3 regions of the Pseudomonas sp. 910_23 genome follow, and region 2 is predicted to be linked to each of the others. Evidence: predicted binding sites of a transcription regulator. Region 2 holds the regulator's gene; each other region holds the start of a gene.
The links. The regulator FliA, encoded in region 2, starts transcription of late flagellar genes. The targets are predictions, from matches to a motif close to CTAAAGTTTNNNNNNNNNNNGCCGNTAA.
Positions count from the first base shown of each region.

Region 1: a site for FliA is predicted at 3,757-3,784, ahead of FW800_RS14950 (methyl-accepting chemotaxis protein). Genes of this name have one in related genera too.
Region 3: a site for FliA is predicted at 3,509-3,536, ahead of FW800_RS08380 (methyl-accepting chemotaxis protein). Genes of this name have one in related genera too.

Region 1 covers NZ_VXCZ01000011.1:9,939-15,948, reverse strand. The annotation lists gene cra (catabolite repressor/activator) at 1-334, shown strand, start outside; gene FW800_RS14960 (TatD family hydrolase) at 337-1,113, shown strand; gene FW800_RS14955 (hypothetical protein) at 1,060-1,488, opposite strand; gene FW800_RS14950 (methyl-accepting chemotaxis protein) at 1,614-3,644, opposite strand; gene ampE (regulatory signaling modulator protein AmpE) at 4,237-5,073, opposite strand; gene ampD (1,6-anhydro-N-acetylmuramyl-L-alanine amidase AmpD) at 5,070-5,633, opposite strand; gene FW800_RS14935 (DUF1631 domain-containing protein) at 5,695-6,010, opposite strand, start outside.
Region 2 covers NZ_VXCZ01000004.1:74,431-80,440, forward strand. The annotation lists gene FW800_RS05995 (chemotaxis protein CheA) at 1-546, opposite strand, end outside; gene FW800_RS06000 (protein phosphatase CheZ) at 558-1,346, opposite strand; gene FW800_RS06005 (chemotaxis response regulator CheY) at 1,365-1,739, opposite strand; gene fliA (RNA polymerase sigma factor FliA) at 1,907-2,647, opposite strand; gene fleN (flagellar synthesis regulator FleN) at 2,644-3,477, opposite strand; gene flhF (flagellar biosynthesis protein FlhF) at 3,583-4,899, opposite strand; gene flhA (flagellar biosynthesis protein FlhA) at 4,911-6,010, opposite strand, start outside.
Region 3 covers NZ_VXCZ01000005.1:271,118-277,127, forward strand. The annotation lists gene ggt (gamma-glutamyltransferase) at 1-378, shown strand, start outside; gene FW800_RS08370 (AAA family ATPase) at 499-1,023, opposite strand; gene pnuC (nicotinamide riboside transporter PnuC) at 1,020-1,583, opposite strand; gene FW800_RS08380 (methyl-accepting chemotaxis protein) at 1,808-3,442, opposite strand; gene FW800_RS08385 (undecaprenyl-diphosphate phosphatase) at 3,670-4,500, shown strand; gene FW800_RS08390 (DUF1294 domain-containing protein) at 4,497-4,880, shown strand; gene FW800_RS08395 (MmcQ/YjbR family DNA-binding protein) at 4,869-5,225, opposite strand; gene FW800_RS08400 (LysR substrate-binding domain-containing protein) at 5,222-6,010, opposite strand, start outside.

The sequences.
Region 1 (6,010 bases), on a different contig from region 2:
CCGTGACTGTGGCCGACAGCTGATGGAGCAACTGCTGCAGCGCCTGGGGCATTTGCCTGACGCACTGGTGACTACCTCCTACGTGCTGCTGCAAGGCGTGTTCGATGCGCTGCATGACTTCCCGCTCCGGTCGCGGCCGCTACGCCTGGGCACCTTTGGCGACACCCAACTGTTGGACTTCCTGCCGCTGCCAGTCAACGCCATGGCCCAGCAACATCAACTGATCGCCGAGACAGCCCTGCGCCTGGCCCTGGCGGCCATCGAAGAAGAGCAGTACCAACCGGGCGTGCATGCGATTGGCCGCACGTTCAAGCAGCGCATTCACGAGGCCTGAACGTGGAGCTGATCGACACCCACACCCACCTGGACTTTGCGGACTTCGATCACGACCGCCCGCAAGTCCTCGCCCATAGCCGTGAACTCGGGATACGGCGTCTGGTGGTACTGGGGGTGTATCAGAAAAACTGGCAGCGGCTGTGGGATCTGGTGCAGCAGGACGACGGTTTGTTCGCTGCCTTTGGTTTGCACCCGGTGTATCTCGATGAGCATCGCCCTGCCGACCTGCTGGAGCTGGGTGACTGGTTGACGCGCTTGCACGGCCATCGGCAACTCTGCGCCGTGGGCGAAATCGGTCTGGATTACTTCCTTGAGCACCTGGATCGCGAGCGCCAGCAAAGCCTGTTCGAAGCCCAGCTGAAACTCGCGGCGGATTTCCAACTCCCCGCCTTGCTGCATGTACGCCGCAGCCACGCCGTCGTGATTGCCACGCTCAAGCGCATCCGTCTACCGAGGGGCGGGATCATTCATGCGTTCGCCGGCAGCATTGAAGAGGCCCGCGAGTACATCAAACTGGGTTTCAAACTCGGTCTGGGCGGCGCCGCCACTTGGCCCCAGGCCCTGCGCATGCACAAGGTACTGGCACAATTGCCCCTTGAAGCCGTGGTACTGGAAACCGATTCGCCGGACATGGCCCCGGCCATGTATCCCAACCAGCGCAATAGCCCGCAGCACCTGCCGGCTATCTGCACCGCCCTGGCTGAGCGTATGGGCATCAGCCCTTTATTGCTGGGTGAGACGAGCACACGCAATGCGTGCGAGCTGTTCAACTGGTAGCGGGCTGATGACCTGCAAGTTCAAGGTCATCCTTTGCCGATAACGGGCATAGCGCACGACCAGCAGATGAATCAACACCGCGACCAGCGAAATGTTCAACTGCCCGATCACGCTGAGCAGCCCCAACCACTCTGCGAACAACGCCATCAGCAAGGTCGCGCACGTCAGCATGATCATGCCGGGCCGGACCAGCGCCCACTGGTCCAGGGCGCGAAACTGACGCAACTGCTTGTGGCAGCACAACTGCAGGCCCGAGTGGCAGTACGCACAGTCAAACGGTACTTCCATGGCGATGGCGTTCAGTTGCCAAGGCTTGAGTTCAAACGTCATGTTGCACTGGGCACAATGCCCTTTGATGCCGATTGCAGCGGCCATCGTCGTATCCCCTCGTGACCGTGACTGATGAAACAAATTCTCACCCATTCACGTCGCGATAAAACACAGCCCGGCAAATCAGGACAAATGCCACGTGATTCATGGCCCAGTCCCACAGAAAGTTCTTACACCCGAAACGCGCCAATCAATTGCTTCAGCTCAATGACCTGCGCCGACAACTGCCGGCTGGCCGCTTCGGTCTGTTGGGCGCCTTGTGCTGCATGTTCACCGGCGCGGTTGATTTGGACAATATTCTGGTCGATGTCGTGAGCGACCGCCGTTTGCTGCTCCACGGCAGCGGCGATCTGCTGGTTCTGGTCAACAATCATGCCTACGGCACCGAGGATATTTTCCAGGGCGTGCTGGACCTTTTCCGACTGCCCTACCGTGCCACTCGCCATTTCATGGCTACTGCCCATCGCCTTTACCGCTGCGCCGACGCCGCTGTGCAAGCGGCTGATCATTTGTTCAATTTCTCCGGTGGAATGCTGGGTACGCCGGGCCAGGGTGCGCACCTCATCGGCCACTACGGCAAAACCGCGTCCTTGCTCACCGGCACGCGCAGCTTCGATGGCCGCGTTGAGCGCCAGCAAATTGGTTTGCTCGGCGATGCTCTTGATCACCTCCAATACGCTGCTGATGGACTGGCTATCGGCCGCCAACTGATTGATCACCCGCACCGACTCATCGATCTCCAAAGCCAGGCGTGCGATTCCGCTTTGTTGAGATTGCACCAGCGCCCGCCCGCTGACGGTTTCATCATTGACGCTCTGTGCACTGTTGACCGCCGCCGCCGCGCTGCGCGCTACCTCCTGCGCGGTGGCAGACATCTGGTTCATCGCCGTTGCCACTTGTTCGATCTGGCTGCGTTGGCCGGAAACCGCCTGGTTACTCTGTGCCGAAACCGTCTGTACCTGGCTGGCCTGCAACTCGACCTGGCTGACCGTATGCCCGACGCGCTCAATCAGGTCGTGGATCTTGGCCACGGTGCCATTGAATACTTGGCCCAGGTCTCCCAGCTCGTCGCGGCTGTGGGCGACGAAAGTGACCGTCATGTCACCGGCCGCGACTTTGTCCATCATCGCCCCCAGGCTGCGCAAGGTAGTGCGGGTGGAGACAAAGAAACCTGCATACAAGTAGAAGATCAGCGCAAATACCGCCACCAGGGCCGCGACCAGCAACACCATGTGCAGGCGGTTTTGCGTCAGACGCTGCTCCAGTTGCTGGCCGATGAACGCTAAGGTGGCGTCATCGAGTTGATAGGTCTTGGCCATCAGTTGACTGACGCCGTCGTAAAAACCTTGCCAAGGTGTATCCAGGGTCTCGGCCATCACCACCTGTTCTTCGAACAACTCACTGCCTTGCTTGAGGCTGGCCTGGCTGGCTTGCGCCAAGCTATCGAGTGCTGCATGCGCGGCGTTGCTGGCGCCCAGCGCGTCCTGCAGCTTCAAGCCGTATTCGCCCTGGAGCTTTTCCACCTGCTGCAGTAACTCGTCAAAGCGCGTACTGGAGGAGGAATTGATAAAGCCCTGGCCCAGGGAATACGCGCCCATCGCGCGGCCCTCACCGAGTAGTTGGGTGACCTGTGGGGTGACCGCAGTGACCAGGTCGCTGAGTTGGCGCAGGTCACTCTGCACATCACGGCTCAAGCCGGCTTGGCTGGCGATAATTTGGCTAAGCATCTGGGCCTGGTTGAGTAACTTGCCGATCAACGCCGCTTTGTTGAGCAACGAGGTTTCCTGTTGCTGCGCCTTGAACGCGGCGATCAGCTCGTCGCGCTTGTTTTCAAAAACCTCGACTTGCTCGGGCTGCGTCGCCATGGCGTGCAACCCCTGCAACCGCTCCAGCACACCTTGCTCCAGGGCAGTGATCTGCGCTTCAAGATCAGCCGCCTTGCCGGACTGCCCGAGAATGACGTTGATCTGCACCTGGTTGTTGAGCGTTTCCAACTCACGACGCAATGCCAGGCTGCTGCCAAGCAGGTCGAGACTTTGCAGTTCGACACGGGTGCCCTGGAATTCGCGCCACGAGTCACGCACCAGGTAATAGTTGGTCGCCAGCATCGGCAGCAGAAACAGCACGCTGATCAGGCTGAACTTCATGCCGAAGCTCAGGCGGTTCATCAGCGCAACGGCAGGATAGAGCAAGCTCATCACAGGTGACCTCCCCTTCTTTTATTGTTATTGAGGCGCAGGGCGGCGGCAGATAGCCACTATTTGGCGCTCTGTCTGTATAGCTCAATTCGAAGGGAAGTTTTGTAACGTAAGGTTAACGGCAGATCCGGAGAGCACATGTAGGAGGGCTTGCCCCCGTAACCACGATGCGAAGCGAGCCGCTCTTGATCTTGATCTGCTTTTGATCTTGATCTTAAGCGCCCCGTCAAACCACGCTGGCCGGAATTCGACAGGGATTTGGGGGGTAAACCGGCAGGGATGCCGGTTTAGCCGCCCCGCGCCATGGATGGCGCGTGGCGGCGGCCCCCCAAATCACTGGCGGATTACGGGCACACCGAGCCTAAGCGAGGTGCCGAGTGGTGGGGCAAGAGCCCTTTGGTTACTTTGGGGCTCTTTTCCAAAGTGACCCGCTGTAAAAGCGGAACCAACCGTGGCCGTTACCGCAGGAATGGATATGTACTCGGTCTGATCCAGCACCCTGGTCGGCCCGGAGGCCGCCATCGGGAGCAAGCCCCCTCCCACAAGAGGTGTAGATCCCGGTGGTCATCGGGGACAAGCCCACCTCCCACAGTATTCAGGGCAATACAGTCCAGATGGCAAACCCGGCATACCACAACACCGCCGCACGCAGCAGCAGCTCCCACAACCGATCCAGGCTATTGATGCCGTCAGCCCCCACCACTGGAGGAGGGATTTCAGCCGCGGCCAGCCCGACCTTTTCCATCAACTGCGCCGCGCTGATGTCCCAGCTCAGCAGTTCGTGGAGCATCACCCGACTGACCCCGACAAAGTTGCCCACCAAAGCAAAGCTCGCCGCCAACAGGCGTACCGGCAACCAGTCAAACGCGTGACGCAACTGCGCGGCACGTTCGGCCACCAAGGGATTCTGGCTATGTTCGCTGGCCAGCGCCAACAGCCGGTAGGCCAAAGCCGCCACCGGGCCCAGCAGGAAATACCAGAAAATCACCGCAAAAAAGCTCTGGTACGCCTGCCACAACAGATAGCCCTGGACCCGCTCCAGCAATTGCTCGCCACTGTCGGCGCCAAGCTTCAGGTCGCGCTCGGCCACATGCTCTGCAGCTTGCAGGTCGCCACGTCGCCAGGCATCACGGAACGGCCCCAGCCCTGCCAATAAATCACCACGGCCCAGGCTATAGATAACCACCAGCATGTGCACCGGTAACGCCAACAGGCCATAGGCCACCGGCTCCAGTACCAACAACAACAGCGCCAGCAACGCTACCGGCAGCAGCACCAGTAGCGTCAGGATCAGCCAGGGTCGCTTGCCCATGCGCGGGCTCGACTCCAGCTTGGCCAGCTCACGCAGCCATCCACCGTCGCGCTGCAACCGCAGGCGCAAGGCCGAGAACTTCTCGATCCACACCGCCAGCACCAACACCAGGAAACTCATTGTTCGTGTCCTCCATCCTGCAGGGCGCCGAGAAAGCGCGCCCAATCAAAAGCGGGGCCCGGGTCGGTCTTGCGCCCCGGAGCGATATCGCTGTGACCACAAATACGTTGGCGAGTGATCTTTGGGTAAGCCTTGAGCAACTGGCGCGTCAGCTCGGTCAGCGCCGCGTACTGGGCATCGGTGAACGGCAGTTCGTCTGTGCCTTCCAGTTCGATCCCCAGCGAGAAATCATTGCACACCTCGCGCCCCTCGAAGCTGGAAATACCGGCGTGCCAGGCCCGGTCCCGGCACGAGACAAATTGCGTCACAGTGCCGTCACGTTCAATCAGAAAATGCGCAGACACGCGTAGGTGGTCGATACCGGCAAAGTAGGGGTGCTCTGACACATCCAGACGATTCTGAAAAAACTCTTGCACCTTGCCCGTGGCAAACTGCGCTGGAGGCAAGCTGATGTTATGCACCACCAACAGCGAGATTTCGCCTTCAGGGCGCTCGTTGAAGTTGGGCGACGGGCAATGACGGATGCCCTGGCACCAACCGCTGGCGGGGTCCAACTGCATACAGGCTCCTGAAATGAGACGAGGTGTTACCAGTATGCCGCGTTCCACCCTGCGGTTGCGATCACGTGCCGCGTTTGAGTTGACGCAGGTCGCCCATCACCGCAGCCAATGCACGCTCGAACAAAGGGCCATCATCCAGCGTGCGCAGCACACCACGCTTGAACGCATGGGCTAACTGGTCGGTAGTTTTTTCCAGAACCTTGAGCCCGGTGCGGCTGACGAAAATACAGGTATTGGCAGGCGGCATGATTGCCGTCAACTTGCAGCGCAGGGTGATTTCCTGATCGTGCTGAAACGCTACCCAGGCGCCGATCTGCAACTGCCTGGCCTTGAGCAGGTCGGGGTCATCATCGGGCAGCGGCGCAACGACGGACGGC
Region 2 (6,010 bases):
TTCGCTGGTCGGCGTGGCGACAGGTGCAGCCGGCGCTTCAGCCTCGGCCTTGACCGCATTGAGCGAGTCGAGCAGCTGTTCGAACTCGCTGTCGGTCACGTCCGGCTCGGCTTCTACCACCGGCTCAGGCGCCGCTTGCACAACCGGCGCAGCAGCAGCCGGTTCAGCCAGGCGCGCCAGGGCGGCCAGCAGTTCCGGGGTAGCCGCCGTGATGGGCGCACGTTCACGCACCTGGCTGAACATGCCGTTGACCGCATCCAGTGCTTCGAGAATCACGTCCATCAATTCCGAATCAACGTGACGCTCACCCTTGCGCAGGATGTCGAACACGTTCTCGGCGATGTGGCAGCACTCCACCAGTTCATGGAGCTGGAGGAAGCCGGCGCCCCCTTTTACAGTGTGAAAACCGCGAAAAATTGCATTGAGCAGGTTCGCATCATCCGGTCGGCTTTCCAGCTCGACCAGTTGCTCGGACAGTTGCTCTAGAATTTCGCCGGCCTCTACAAGGAAATCCTGAAGGATTTCTTCATCGGCGCCGAAGCTCATGGGTGTGCTCCTTAGAAGCCTAAACTGGATAACAGGTCATCTACGTCATCCTGACCTGACATAACGTCTTCACGTTTATCGGCATGAATCTGCGGACCTTCACCCTTGGCGAGATGTTTTTGTGGATCTTTTTCCGAGAGGATCGCTTCGCGGTCGTGTTCGATGCCGGCAAAACGGTCGACCTGGCCGGCCATCAGCACCAATTTGAGCAAGTTGCTTTCCACTTCGGTGACCAACTGGGTCACGCGCTTGATCACTTGGCCGGTGAGGTCCTGGTAATCCTGGGCCAGCAGAATGTCGTTGAGGTTGCTCGCCACCGTACGGTTCTCTTGCTCGCTGCGCGACAGGAAACCGTCGACCCGACGCGCCAACTCACGAAATTCCTCAGCGCCCACTTCACGGCGCATGAAGCGGCCCCAGTCAAGGCTCAGGGCCTGGGCTTCGCTGGCCATGCCGTTGACCAGAGGCGTGGCGTTTTCCACCAGGTCCATGGTGCGGTTGGCAGCGGCCTCGGTCAGCCTGACCACATACGACAGGCGCTCAGTGGCATCGGTGATCTGGGAAATTTCTTCGGCCTGGGGCATGCGCGGGTCAATCTGGAAATTGACGATTGCACTGTGCAGCTCGCGTGTGAGCTTGCCCACTTCCTGGTACAGGCCGCGGTCACGGGTCTGGTTAAGCTCATGGATCAACTGCACCGCATCGGCGAACTGGCCTTTTTCCAGGCTGTCGACCAACTGGTGAGCATGTTTTTTCAGGGTCGACTCAAAGTCGCCCTGTGACGTTTCGTTATGCTCCATAGCTCCCCCGCGATGGCATTAGCCGTGGATGCGTTCGAAGATTTTCTCGATCTTCTCTTTCAAGGCCAGTGCCGTGAATGGCTTGACCACGTAACCGTTGACCCCGGCTTGGGCGGCTTCGATGATCTGTTCACGCTTGGCTTCGGCGGTCACCATCAGCACAGGCAGGCTGCGCAGTTTTTCATCGGCACGCACATGGCGCAGCAGGTCGATACCGGTCATACCCGGCATGTTCCAGTCGGTTACCAGAAAGTCGATGCTCCCGCTGTTGAGGATCGGAATCGCCGTCAGGCCGTCATCCGCCTCGACCGTGTTGGTGAACCCAAGGTCACGCAACAGGTTTTTAATGATCCGCCGCATCGTTGAGAAGTCATCAACGATGAGGATTTTCATGTTCTTGTCCAATTCGACCTCCAAGCAGTCTTAAACGCGCCCAGCACCTGGACGCGCCATTTCAATCAACAGGCGTTACACAAAAAGGACTGCCCAGGGCACCACGGTACTCACCCGCAAAACCCTGCGGTTTCGCGGTAGCGTCTGCAGTGTCCCCACACTGCCTGTCAGCGCGCGCGCCACTCTCCCAATCGCCCCCGCAAGCGGGCTGCGCACTGGCTATGCAATTGGCTGACACGCGACTCGCTGACCCCCAGGACCTCACCGATTTCCTTGAGGTTCAGCTCTTCGTCGTAGTACAGCGCCAGCACCAGGCGCTCACGCTCGGGCAAGTTGGCAATCGCGTCCGCCAACGCTTTCTGGAAACGTTCATCTTCCAGATCGCGCGACGGTTCAAGATGTGCACTCGCGCCGTCCTCGTGCAGCCCTTCGTGTTCGCCGTCCTGTAAAAGGTCGTCGAAACTGAACAGGCGGCTGCCCAAGGTATCGTTCAAAATCCCGTAGTAATCGTCGAGACTCAATTGGAGTTCGGCCGCAACTTCATGATCTTTAGCGTCACGACCGGTTTTTGCTTCAATTGCACGAATTGCATCACTGACCATGCGGGTATTGCGGTGTACCGAACGCGGCGCCCAATCGCCTTTACGCACCTCGTCGAGCATTGCGCCACGAATACGGATACCCGCATACGTCTCGAAACTCGCACCCTTGCTCGCGTCGTATTTGGTCGACACTTCAAGCAGGCCGATCATGCCAGCCTGGATCAAGTCCTCGACCTGCACGCTCGCCGGCAGGCGCGCCAACAGGTGATAGGCAATGCGCTTGACCAGAGGCGCATAGCGCTCGATCAATTCGCCCTGGCTGTCACGTGCCGACTTTTTGTAAAGGTTGTAGCCGCTGGATGTCATAGCACCGGTCCCGCACTCGTCTGATGCACCAAACGCTCGACGAAAAACTCCAGATGCCCCCGCGGATTGGCGGGCAACGGCCAGGTATCGACCTTCTGGGCAATGGCCTTGAACGCCAGTGCGCATTTCGAACGAGGGAACGCTTCGTAGACCGCACGCTGCTTTTGCACGGCCTTGCGCACACACTCGTCATAGGGAACTGCGCCGACGTATTGTAAAGCCACATCGAGGAAGCGATCCGTGACCTTGGTCAACTTGGCGAACAGGTTGCGCCCTTCCTGCGGGCTCTGGGCCATGTTGGCCAGCACGCGAAAGCGGTTCATGCCGTAGTCACGGTTAAGCAGTTTGATCAGCGCGTAGGCGTCGGTGATGGAAGTGGGTTCGTCGCACACCACCAGCAGCACCTCCTGCGCGGCGCGCACAAAGCTGACCACCGATTCGCCGATCCCGGCGGCGGTGTCGATCACCAGCACGTCGAGGTTGTCGCCGATATCACTGAAGGCCTGGATCAGCCCGGCATGTTGCGCGGGGCTCAGGTGCACCATGCTCTGGGTGCCCGAGGCAGCCGGCACAATACGAATGCCACCGGGCCCCTGGAGCAGCACATCGCGCAGCTCACAGCGGCCCTCGATCACATCGGCAAGGGTATGTTTGGGTGTCAGCCCCAGCAGAACGTCCACGTTCGCCAAGCCCAAATCAGCATCCAGCAGCATGACGCGACGGCCAAGCTCTGCCAGGGCCAGGGACAAATTCACTGACACGTTAGTTTTGCCGACGCCACCTTTGCCGCCGGTCACCGCGATCACCTGTACGGGATGCATGCTGCCCATTTTATTTCTTTACCTTGTCTTGCTTAGACGCAGGCTACATGGCTTGGCCGCTTGAAACGCTTGCAGACCATCGATGTAGGTACATTTCACGGTGTTCATCCTGCCTCAACCGACCCGTTTTGCCGGGTGGTGGTAAAGGTCGGCGAACATATCGGCCATCGCTTCCTCGCTAGGCTCTTCTTGCATTTGCACACTGACGGCACGGCTGACCAACTGATGACGGCGCGGCAGATGCAGATCATCAGGGATCCGCGGCCCGTCGGTCAGGTAGGCGACCGGTAATTCATGACTGATGGCCAGGCTCAACACTTCGCCCAGGCTCGCGGTTTCGTCGAGCTTGGTGAGGATGCAGCCGGCCAGACCGCAGCGTTTGTAACTATGGTACGCGGCGGTAAGAACCTGTTTCTGGCTGGTGGTTGCAAGCACCAGGTAGTTTTTCGACTTGATGCCACGCCCGGCCAGACTTTCGAGCTGCATACGCAGGGCCGGGTCGCTGGCTTGCAGGCCGGCGGTATCGATCAGCACCACGCGCTTGCGCAGCAGCGGGTCGAGGGCATTGGCCAGGGACTGGCCCGGGTCGACGTGCGTCACCGGCACATTGAGGATGCGGCCCAGGGTCTTGAGCTGCTCCTGGGCGCCGATGCGGTAGCTGTCCATGCTCACCAGGGCGATATTCTGTGCGCCGTACTTGAGTACGTAGCGTGCGGCCAGCTTGGCCAGGGTAGTGGTCTTGCCCATGCCGGCGGGGCCGACCATGGCAATCACACCGCCCTCTTCCAGGGGTTCGATTTCCGGGGTGGCGATCATGCGCGCCAAGTGCGCCAGCAACATGCGCCAGGCCTGACGCGGCTCTTCGACTTCGGCGGTCAAGGCCAGCAGGTCGCGGGACAAAGGGCCGGACAAGCCGATGCGTTGCAGGCGGCGCCACAAGTTGGCTTGCTGGGGCTTGCTGCCTTGCAGTTGCGTCCAGGCCAACGAGCCCAGCTGCACTTCCAGCAGTTCACGCAGGCCATTGAGTTCAAAGCGCATCGAATCGAACACACGCTGGTCGACAGCAGCAGCCGGGGCGGGCGCGGCTGGACGCGGCGGTTCGACAAATGTCGGCTCTACCAGCGGCTCGGCGGCGGTCAGCGGCAAGCCGGCAAACAACTGGCGATTGGTGCTGGCATCGCTGTCACCGCGCATGCTCAGTTCAGCCTGGGCCGACACAATGCGCGAGGCGGTCTTGCGCAGCTCGTCTTCGAGCTCCATGTTCGGCACGCGCGGGGCCAGCGCCTGCGGCGTGTAATCCAGGGCAGCCGTCAGCTCGACACCGCCGGCGATACGACGGTTACCGATAATCGCGGCATCGGCGCCCAGCTCATCACGGACCAGTTTCATGGCCTGACGCATATCGGCGGCGAAAAAACGCTTAACTTGCATAACCCACTACCTCAGCCATTGGGCCCAACTGTCGCGACGATAGTCACTTGCTTATTGTCAGGAATTTCCTGGTAAGCCAACACGTGCAAATTCGGTACAGCCAGGCGTCCAAACCGCGACAACATCGCCCGAACCGGGCCGGCCACCAGCAGGATCACCGGGTTGCCTTGCATTTCCTGGCGCTGTGCGGCGTCGATCAACGAACGCTGCAGCTTTTCAGCCATGCTCGGCTCCAGCAAAACGCCCTCTTCCTGGCCTTGCCCTGCCTTCTGAATACTATTGAGCAATATTTGTTCCAACCTGGGTTCCAGGGTGATCACAGGCAGCTCGGACTCAATGCCTACAATGCTTTGCACGATTGCACGGGACAATCCGACGCGCACCGCCGCCACCAGAGCGGCAGTATCTTGACTCTTGGCGGCATTGTTGGCGATGGCCTCGGCAATGCTGCGAATGTCACGCACCGGCACCTGCTCGGCCAACAGCGCTTGCAGCACCTTGAGCATCTGCGACAGTGTCAGGACACCCGGCACCAGCTCTTCGGCCAGTTTCGGTGAGGATTTGGCCAGCAAGCCCATCAATTGCTGGACTTCCTCGTGACCGATCAGCTCGTGGGAGTGCTTGTAGAGAATCTGGTTGAGGTGCGTGGCAACCACGGTGCTGGCATCCACCACGGTGTAACCCAGCGATTGCGCCTGGCTGCGCTGGCTGACTTCGATCCACACCGCTTCCAGGCCAAAAGCCGGATCTTTGGCGGTAATGCCGTTGAGCGTGCCGAACACCTGCCCGGGGTTGATCGCCAGCTCGCGGTCCGGGTAGATCTCGGCTTCGGCCAGGATCACGCCCATCAGGGTCAGGCGGTAGGCACTGGGGGCCAGGTCGAGGTTGTCGCGGATATGCACGGTGGGCATCAAAAAGCCCAGGTCCTGGGACAGCTTCTTGCGCACGCCCTTGATCCGCGCCAGCAATTGCCCGCCCTGGTTGCGGTCCACCAGCGGGATCAGGCGGTAGCCGACCTCCAGGCCGATCATGTCGATCGGGGTCACATCGTCCCAGCCCAGCTCCTTGGTTTCCTGGGCGCGGGCCGGGGATGGCAGCAGATCCTGCTGGC
Region 3 (6,010 bases), on a different contig from region 2:
CCGACCATCGTCACCAAGGACGGCAAGGCGGTCATGGTGGTCGGCACGCCAGGTGGCAGCCGCATCATCACCGCCACCTTGCTGACCATCCTGAATGTGATCGACTACAAGATGAATATCCAGGAAGCGGTCGACGCACCACGCTTCCATCAGCAATGGATGCCCGAGACCACTAACCTTGAGACCTTTGCGGTCAGCCCGGATACCCAGAAGATCCTCGAAAGCTGGGGCCATAAGTTTGCAGGCCCTCAAGATGCCAACCACTTGGCGGCGATCCTGGTAGGCGCGCCTTCCCTGGGTGGCAAGCCAGTGGGTAACAATCGTTTCTATGGGGCGAACGATCCGCGGCGCAACACGGGCTTGTCGTTGGGTTACTAAAGCCTGGTACGGTAAAAAATGTGGGAGCGGGCTTGCCCGCGAAAGCGGTGGGTCAGTCTATGCATGTGCTAGCTGATACATAGCATTCGCGGGCAAGCCCGCTCCCACAGGGGAAGTGTGTCAGCGCTTGAGCAACTGCTCTACTGCGGAAAATGCCGCCTGGCGACGCTGCTCCCAATCCCCACGAATCACCACCACCGGCTGTTGATGCTGTTGCATCCACTCCAGGCTGGCCTGGAAAAACGCCCGGCGGTCGGCCAGTTCCGGCTGGCAGCGCTGGCCATCGGCGCTCCATTCCACGTCCTCGGGGGAGAGCAGCAGGTGCAGGTCGTACTGCCGGGCCAGCAGTTCGTCATCAAGCCAACCGGGGTAATCGCCAAACAGGGTCTGGCTCCATAGCCTGTTGGTCAGCAGGTGGGTGTCGAGGATCAACAGCGCAGGGTGCCGGGCGCGGGCGCTGTCTTCCCAGGCTAATTGGCCATGGGCGATGGCGGGGATATCCGCCAGGGTCGTGTCACGCTGATGGTGATCGATGAAATGCCGCACGTATTCACCCACCATCACCCCGCCGAAGTGCGCGTGCAGTTGCGCCGCCAACCAGCTTTTGCCGCTGGATTCGGGGCCTGCCAATACCACCACCTTCATGAGTGCAACGCCGGGTCGGCGCGCCATTCGCGCCAGCCTTGTACGGCAATCACGGTAAACAGTGCATAGAGCGCCGCAGTGAGATAGAGGCCTTTGTAGAGAAACAGGCCGACAAAAATCACGTCAACGACAATCCACAGCGCCCAGCACTGCACGCGCTTTTGCGCCATCCACATCTGCGCCACCAGGCTGAAACCGGTGAGGGCGGCGTCGAGCCAGGGTTGGGCGGCGTCGGTCCAGTGGGCCATGGCGGCGCCGAGCAACAGGCTGCCGACGGCGCCTACGGCCAGGCTGACCATGATCGCAGGCGCTCGCAGGCTGGTGACCTGACGGCCCTGTTTGACTTCGCCGGCACGGGTCCATTGCCACCAGCCATACACCTGCAACGCGGCGTAGACCACTTGCAGCAGCATGTCGGAGTAGAGCTTGACCTCGAAAAACACCCAGGTGTAGAGCAGCACCATCACCAGGCCGATGGGCCAGCACCAAGGGTTTTGTTTGACCGTCAGCCAGACAGCGATCACCCCCAGGGCGGCGGCGAACAGTTCAAGCCCGGACATGGCGGATCCTTGGGAAGTGGGAGAGGGCGGTGATTGTACCCAGAGGTCAGCGATCTTCAAACTTGCGTGCAATGGGCATACATCGTACAAAAATGTGGGAGGGGCGGTGCGACGATTCGACTTGCTCCCGATATAGGTGGATCAGTCAGCTCATTTGCACCTGACCCACCGTAATCGGGAGCAAGTCGAATCGTCGCACCGCCCCTCCCACAATTTACCCGGCGCTAGATTCGGAATTGGCGCAGCAACCCATCAAGCTGTTCACTCAAGCCCCGCAATTGCGCACTCGCCACGCTCGATTGTTCCGCCGCCAGCGCCGTGCTGTGGGACAGCCCGGCCGCCTGGGTGACGTTCTGGTTGATGTCTTCCACCACATGGGCTTGTTGCAGGGTGGCGCTGGCAATCGAAGCATTCAACCCGTTGAGGTTGTGCAGTGCCTGGCCGATGGCGGTGAGGCTGGCTCCGGCCTGGCCGGCCTGTTCGATGGTCAGTTGCGAGGCACTGTGGCTGTCGCTGATGACCTTGACCGCCGCTTCCGAGTGGCCCTGCAGGCGCTCGATCATCACCTGGATTTCGGCGGTGGATTTCTGCGTGCGCTGGGCCAGCAAGCGCACTTCATCGGCAACCACCGCAAAGCCACGGCCTTGCTCCCCGGCGCGGGCAGCTTCGATGGCGGCGTTGAGGGCGAGCAAGTTGGTCTGATCGGCAATGGAACGGATCACTTCCAGTACTCCGCCGATCTGCGTGCTTTCGCTGGAGAGCGTGCGGATCACCTCCACAGCCTGGTTGATGGTGGAGGAGAGCTGATCGATCTGCTGCAAGCTGCCGTCGATATTCACTTGGCCCTGTTGCGCCTGGGCTTGGGCATCGCGCATTTCGCTGGCCGCGTGCTCGGCATTCTTGGCCACGTCCTGCACGCCGTAAGTGACTTCGTTGATGGCGGTGGCCACCAGTTCCATCTGCTGCGACTGCTGCTGGCTGCGGTCGTGGGCCTGGCTGGCGTTGTGGCCCAACTCGGTGGATGACTGGCCCAAAGCGTTCGCGCATACCTGCAATTGGCCGACCACCTGGCGCAACTTGGCGGTGAAGCCATTGAAGTGGCGGGCCAGCTGGGTAAGCTCGTCGCTGCCATGGGTGTCGAGACTGCGGGTCAGGTCGCTTTCACCGCTGGCAATATTGCCCATCGCGTTCACTGCCGCCTGCAATGGCTGCACGATACTGCGGGCGATCAGCACCACCAGCACGGCCATCATCAGCGCAATGCCCAGGCCGATTGCCGAGGCTTTCCATACCTGGGTCTTGAACTCGGCCTGCACATCATCGACGTACACGCCGGAGCCGATAATCCAGCCCCAGGGTTCGAACAGCTGGATATAGGAGGTTTTCTCCACCGGTGCGTCGGCGCCCGGTTTCGGCCAGCGATAGTTGACGATCCCGGCGCCCTTGGCCTTGGCCATAATCACGAACTCATTGAACACGGCGAAACCATCCGGGTCACGAATCGCCGAGAGGTTCTGGCCATCGAGCTTGGGGTTGGCCGCGTGCATGATCATCACGGGGGTGAGGTCGTTGATCCAGAAGTAGTCATCGTGGTCGTAGCGCAGGCCACGCACCGCGCTCAGGGCTTGCTGCTGCGCGGCGTCACGGGTCAGTACCCCGGTTTTCTCCAGGTTCTGGTAATACCCGAGCACGCCGCTAGCGGTTTGCACCACGTGCTGGGTCTGCTGGCGCTTGGCCTGGTAGAGGTCGCCGTGGATCTGGTTCAGCATCAGCAGCCCCAAGGCCAGCAGCATCAACACGGCGACTATCAGGATCAGCCAAAGGCGGCGGCTGATCGACATGCTGCGCAAACTGTTCATCGTCCTGTCACTCCATGCTCTTTATAATTGTGGTGCTGCTTCGAGATTTCCGGCGTGTCTGATAGGCTTTCGGCCCGGAATCGAAAAACCTGAGTACTGCCTGATTTTTCACGGAATTTTTGCAGACCGGCGTTGAGAATCAACCGCGGGCGCTTGAGTGCGCTCGTCGTCAGTGAACTTTAAAAAAGACTAAGAGGCATGCCACGCGCATGACCTTTGGAGAGAGCATGGATTTTTGGACCGCCATACAGGCATTGATTCTCGGCATCGTCGAGGGGCTGACGGAGTTCCTGCCGATCTCCAGCACCGGGCACCAGATCATCGTCGCCGACCTGATCAATTTCGGCGGCGAGCGTTTCGAAGCTTTCAATATCATTATCCAGCTGGGCGCGATCCTGGCGGTGGTCTGGGAGTTTCGCCGCAAGATCCTCGATGTGGTCATCGGCCTGCCGACCCAGCCCAAGGCCCGGCGTTTCACGGTCAACCTGATCATCGCCGTATTGCCGGCGGTGGTACTCGGGGTGATTTTTGCCGACCTGATCAAGCATTACCTGTTCAACCCGATCACCGTCGCCAGTGCCCTGGTGGTCGGTGGGGTGATCATGTTGTGGGCCGAACAGCGCCAACATGCGGTGCGTGCTGAAACGGTGGATGACATTACCTGGAAAGACGCCCTCAAGGTCGGCCTGGCCCAGTGCCTGGCAATGATTCCGGGCACTTCGCGTTCCGGTGCGACGATCATCGGCGGCCTGTTGTTCGGCCTGTCGCGCAAGACGGCCACCGAGTTTTCGTTCTTCCTAGCCATGCCGACCATGGTCGGGGCAGCGGTTTACTCGGGCTACAAGTACCGCGACCTGTTCCAGCCGGCGGACTTCCCGGTATTCGCCATAGGTTTTGTCACCTCGTTCATTTTCGCCATGATCGCGGTCAAGGGCTTGCTCAAGTTCATCGCCAGCCACAGCTACGCGGTCTTTGCCTGGTACCGGATTGCCTTCGGCCTGGTCATCCTGGCGACCTGGCAATTCGGCTGGATCGACTGGACTGCGGTCAAGCCATGAGCATCCAGCATCCACGCCTGAAGGCGCTGATCTTTGTGTTGTTATGCGCCGCGCCACTGTTGGGTTCAGCGGTGCTGTGGTATCGCGGCGAGACGGTGATCCCGCTGGCGGCGTATGGCGTGGTCAGTGTGGTGGCGTTCTTCCTGTACTGGAGCGACAAGCGCAAGGCGCAGACCGAGGGCCGGCGCATCCCGGAAAACATTCTGCACGCTGTCGAGCTGGCAGGCGGTTGGCCGGGTGCGCTGATTGCCCAGCAGGTGTTCCGGCACAAGACGCGCAAGGTGTCTTACCAGGTGCTGTTCTGGGTGATTGTGTTGCTGCATCAGGTGTTTTGGCTGGACCAGCTGTTCCTGGGCGGTACGCTGCTTTCAATCCTCTAGCAACAAGCCGATCTGCGTGCGCTTGGGCAGTTTGCTGACCACCAGTTGGTGAGAGCGCTGCAACAAGCCACGCAGCTCATCGGCGCCCAGCGGGTAGGGCGTATTCATGATGATCCACTGCGCCCGCGCCAGATACGGTGCGGGGTGGATGCCGGGGCGGTCGACGTGGCCCAGGAACAGTTCCTTGTCGACCTTGAACGCCAGCGAGTCGCCGCGCAGGTTCTGCAGGGCGAACATCTTGTTGCCGGCAATCGAGAACACCCGCACGCCGCCCCATTTATAATCTTCCCGCGCACCGGGCAGGGTCAGGCAGAACGCGGCCACTTGTGCTTCGGTCATGCTCATAGCAATCGATCTCCACAGCCTTTGAAGCCTTCTTCCAGGTAGTCGATCCACGCGCGGATCGCCGGCAGCACGCCACGCCGATGCGGGTATACGGCTTGCAACCAGCCGCCCGGCAATGACCATTGCGGCAGCAATTGCACCAGGCGGCCGCTGGCCAGTTCCTCTTCGCAATACATCATCGGCAGCACCGTAAAGCCCAGGCCCATGATGGCGCTGGCCTTGCGCACGATGAAGTCATCGATGCCCAGGCGGGCCTCCATCACCAGATCGTGAAGGTTGCCCTGGGGGTCGATAATCCGCTGGTGCACCATGCGGTCGGCTTCTAGTGCGCCGAGTATGGGCAGTTGCTTGAGGTCTTCAAGGGCGAGGACCTGCCGCTCGCGCATCAATGCCGGGCTGGCGACCAGCACTGTCTGGGCCTGGCGCAGGCGCTTGGTCACCAGCAGCGGGTCTTCATCACCCAGTTCGCGCACACGCAGGGCCACATCAATGCCTTCGGCGACCAGATCGACGCGGCGATTGACCAGGGTCATGTCCAGTTGCACCAACGGGTGCGCCGCAAGAAAGCCAGCCACCAGTTCCGGCAGGATCTGCTGGGCCAGACCCACCGGGCACGTGACCCGCAGGCGTCCACGCGGCTCGCTGGACATGCTGGCCACCGCCTCGTCGGCCATCTCCGCTTCCAGCAACATGGCCTGGCAATGGCGCAGGTAACGTTCGCCCACGGCAGTCAGGGTCAGTTGTCGGGTAGTGCGTTGCAGCAGGCGCGCTCCCAGGCGCTCTTC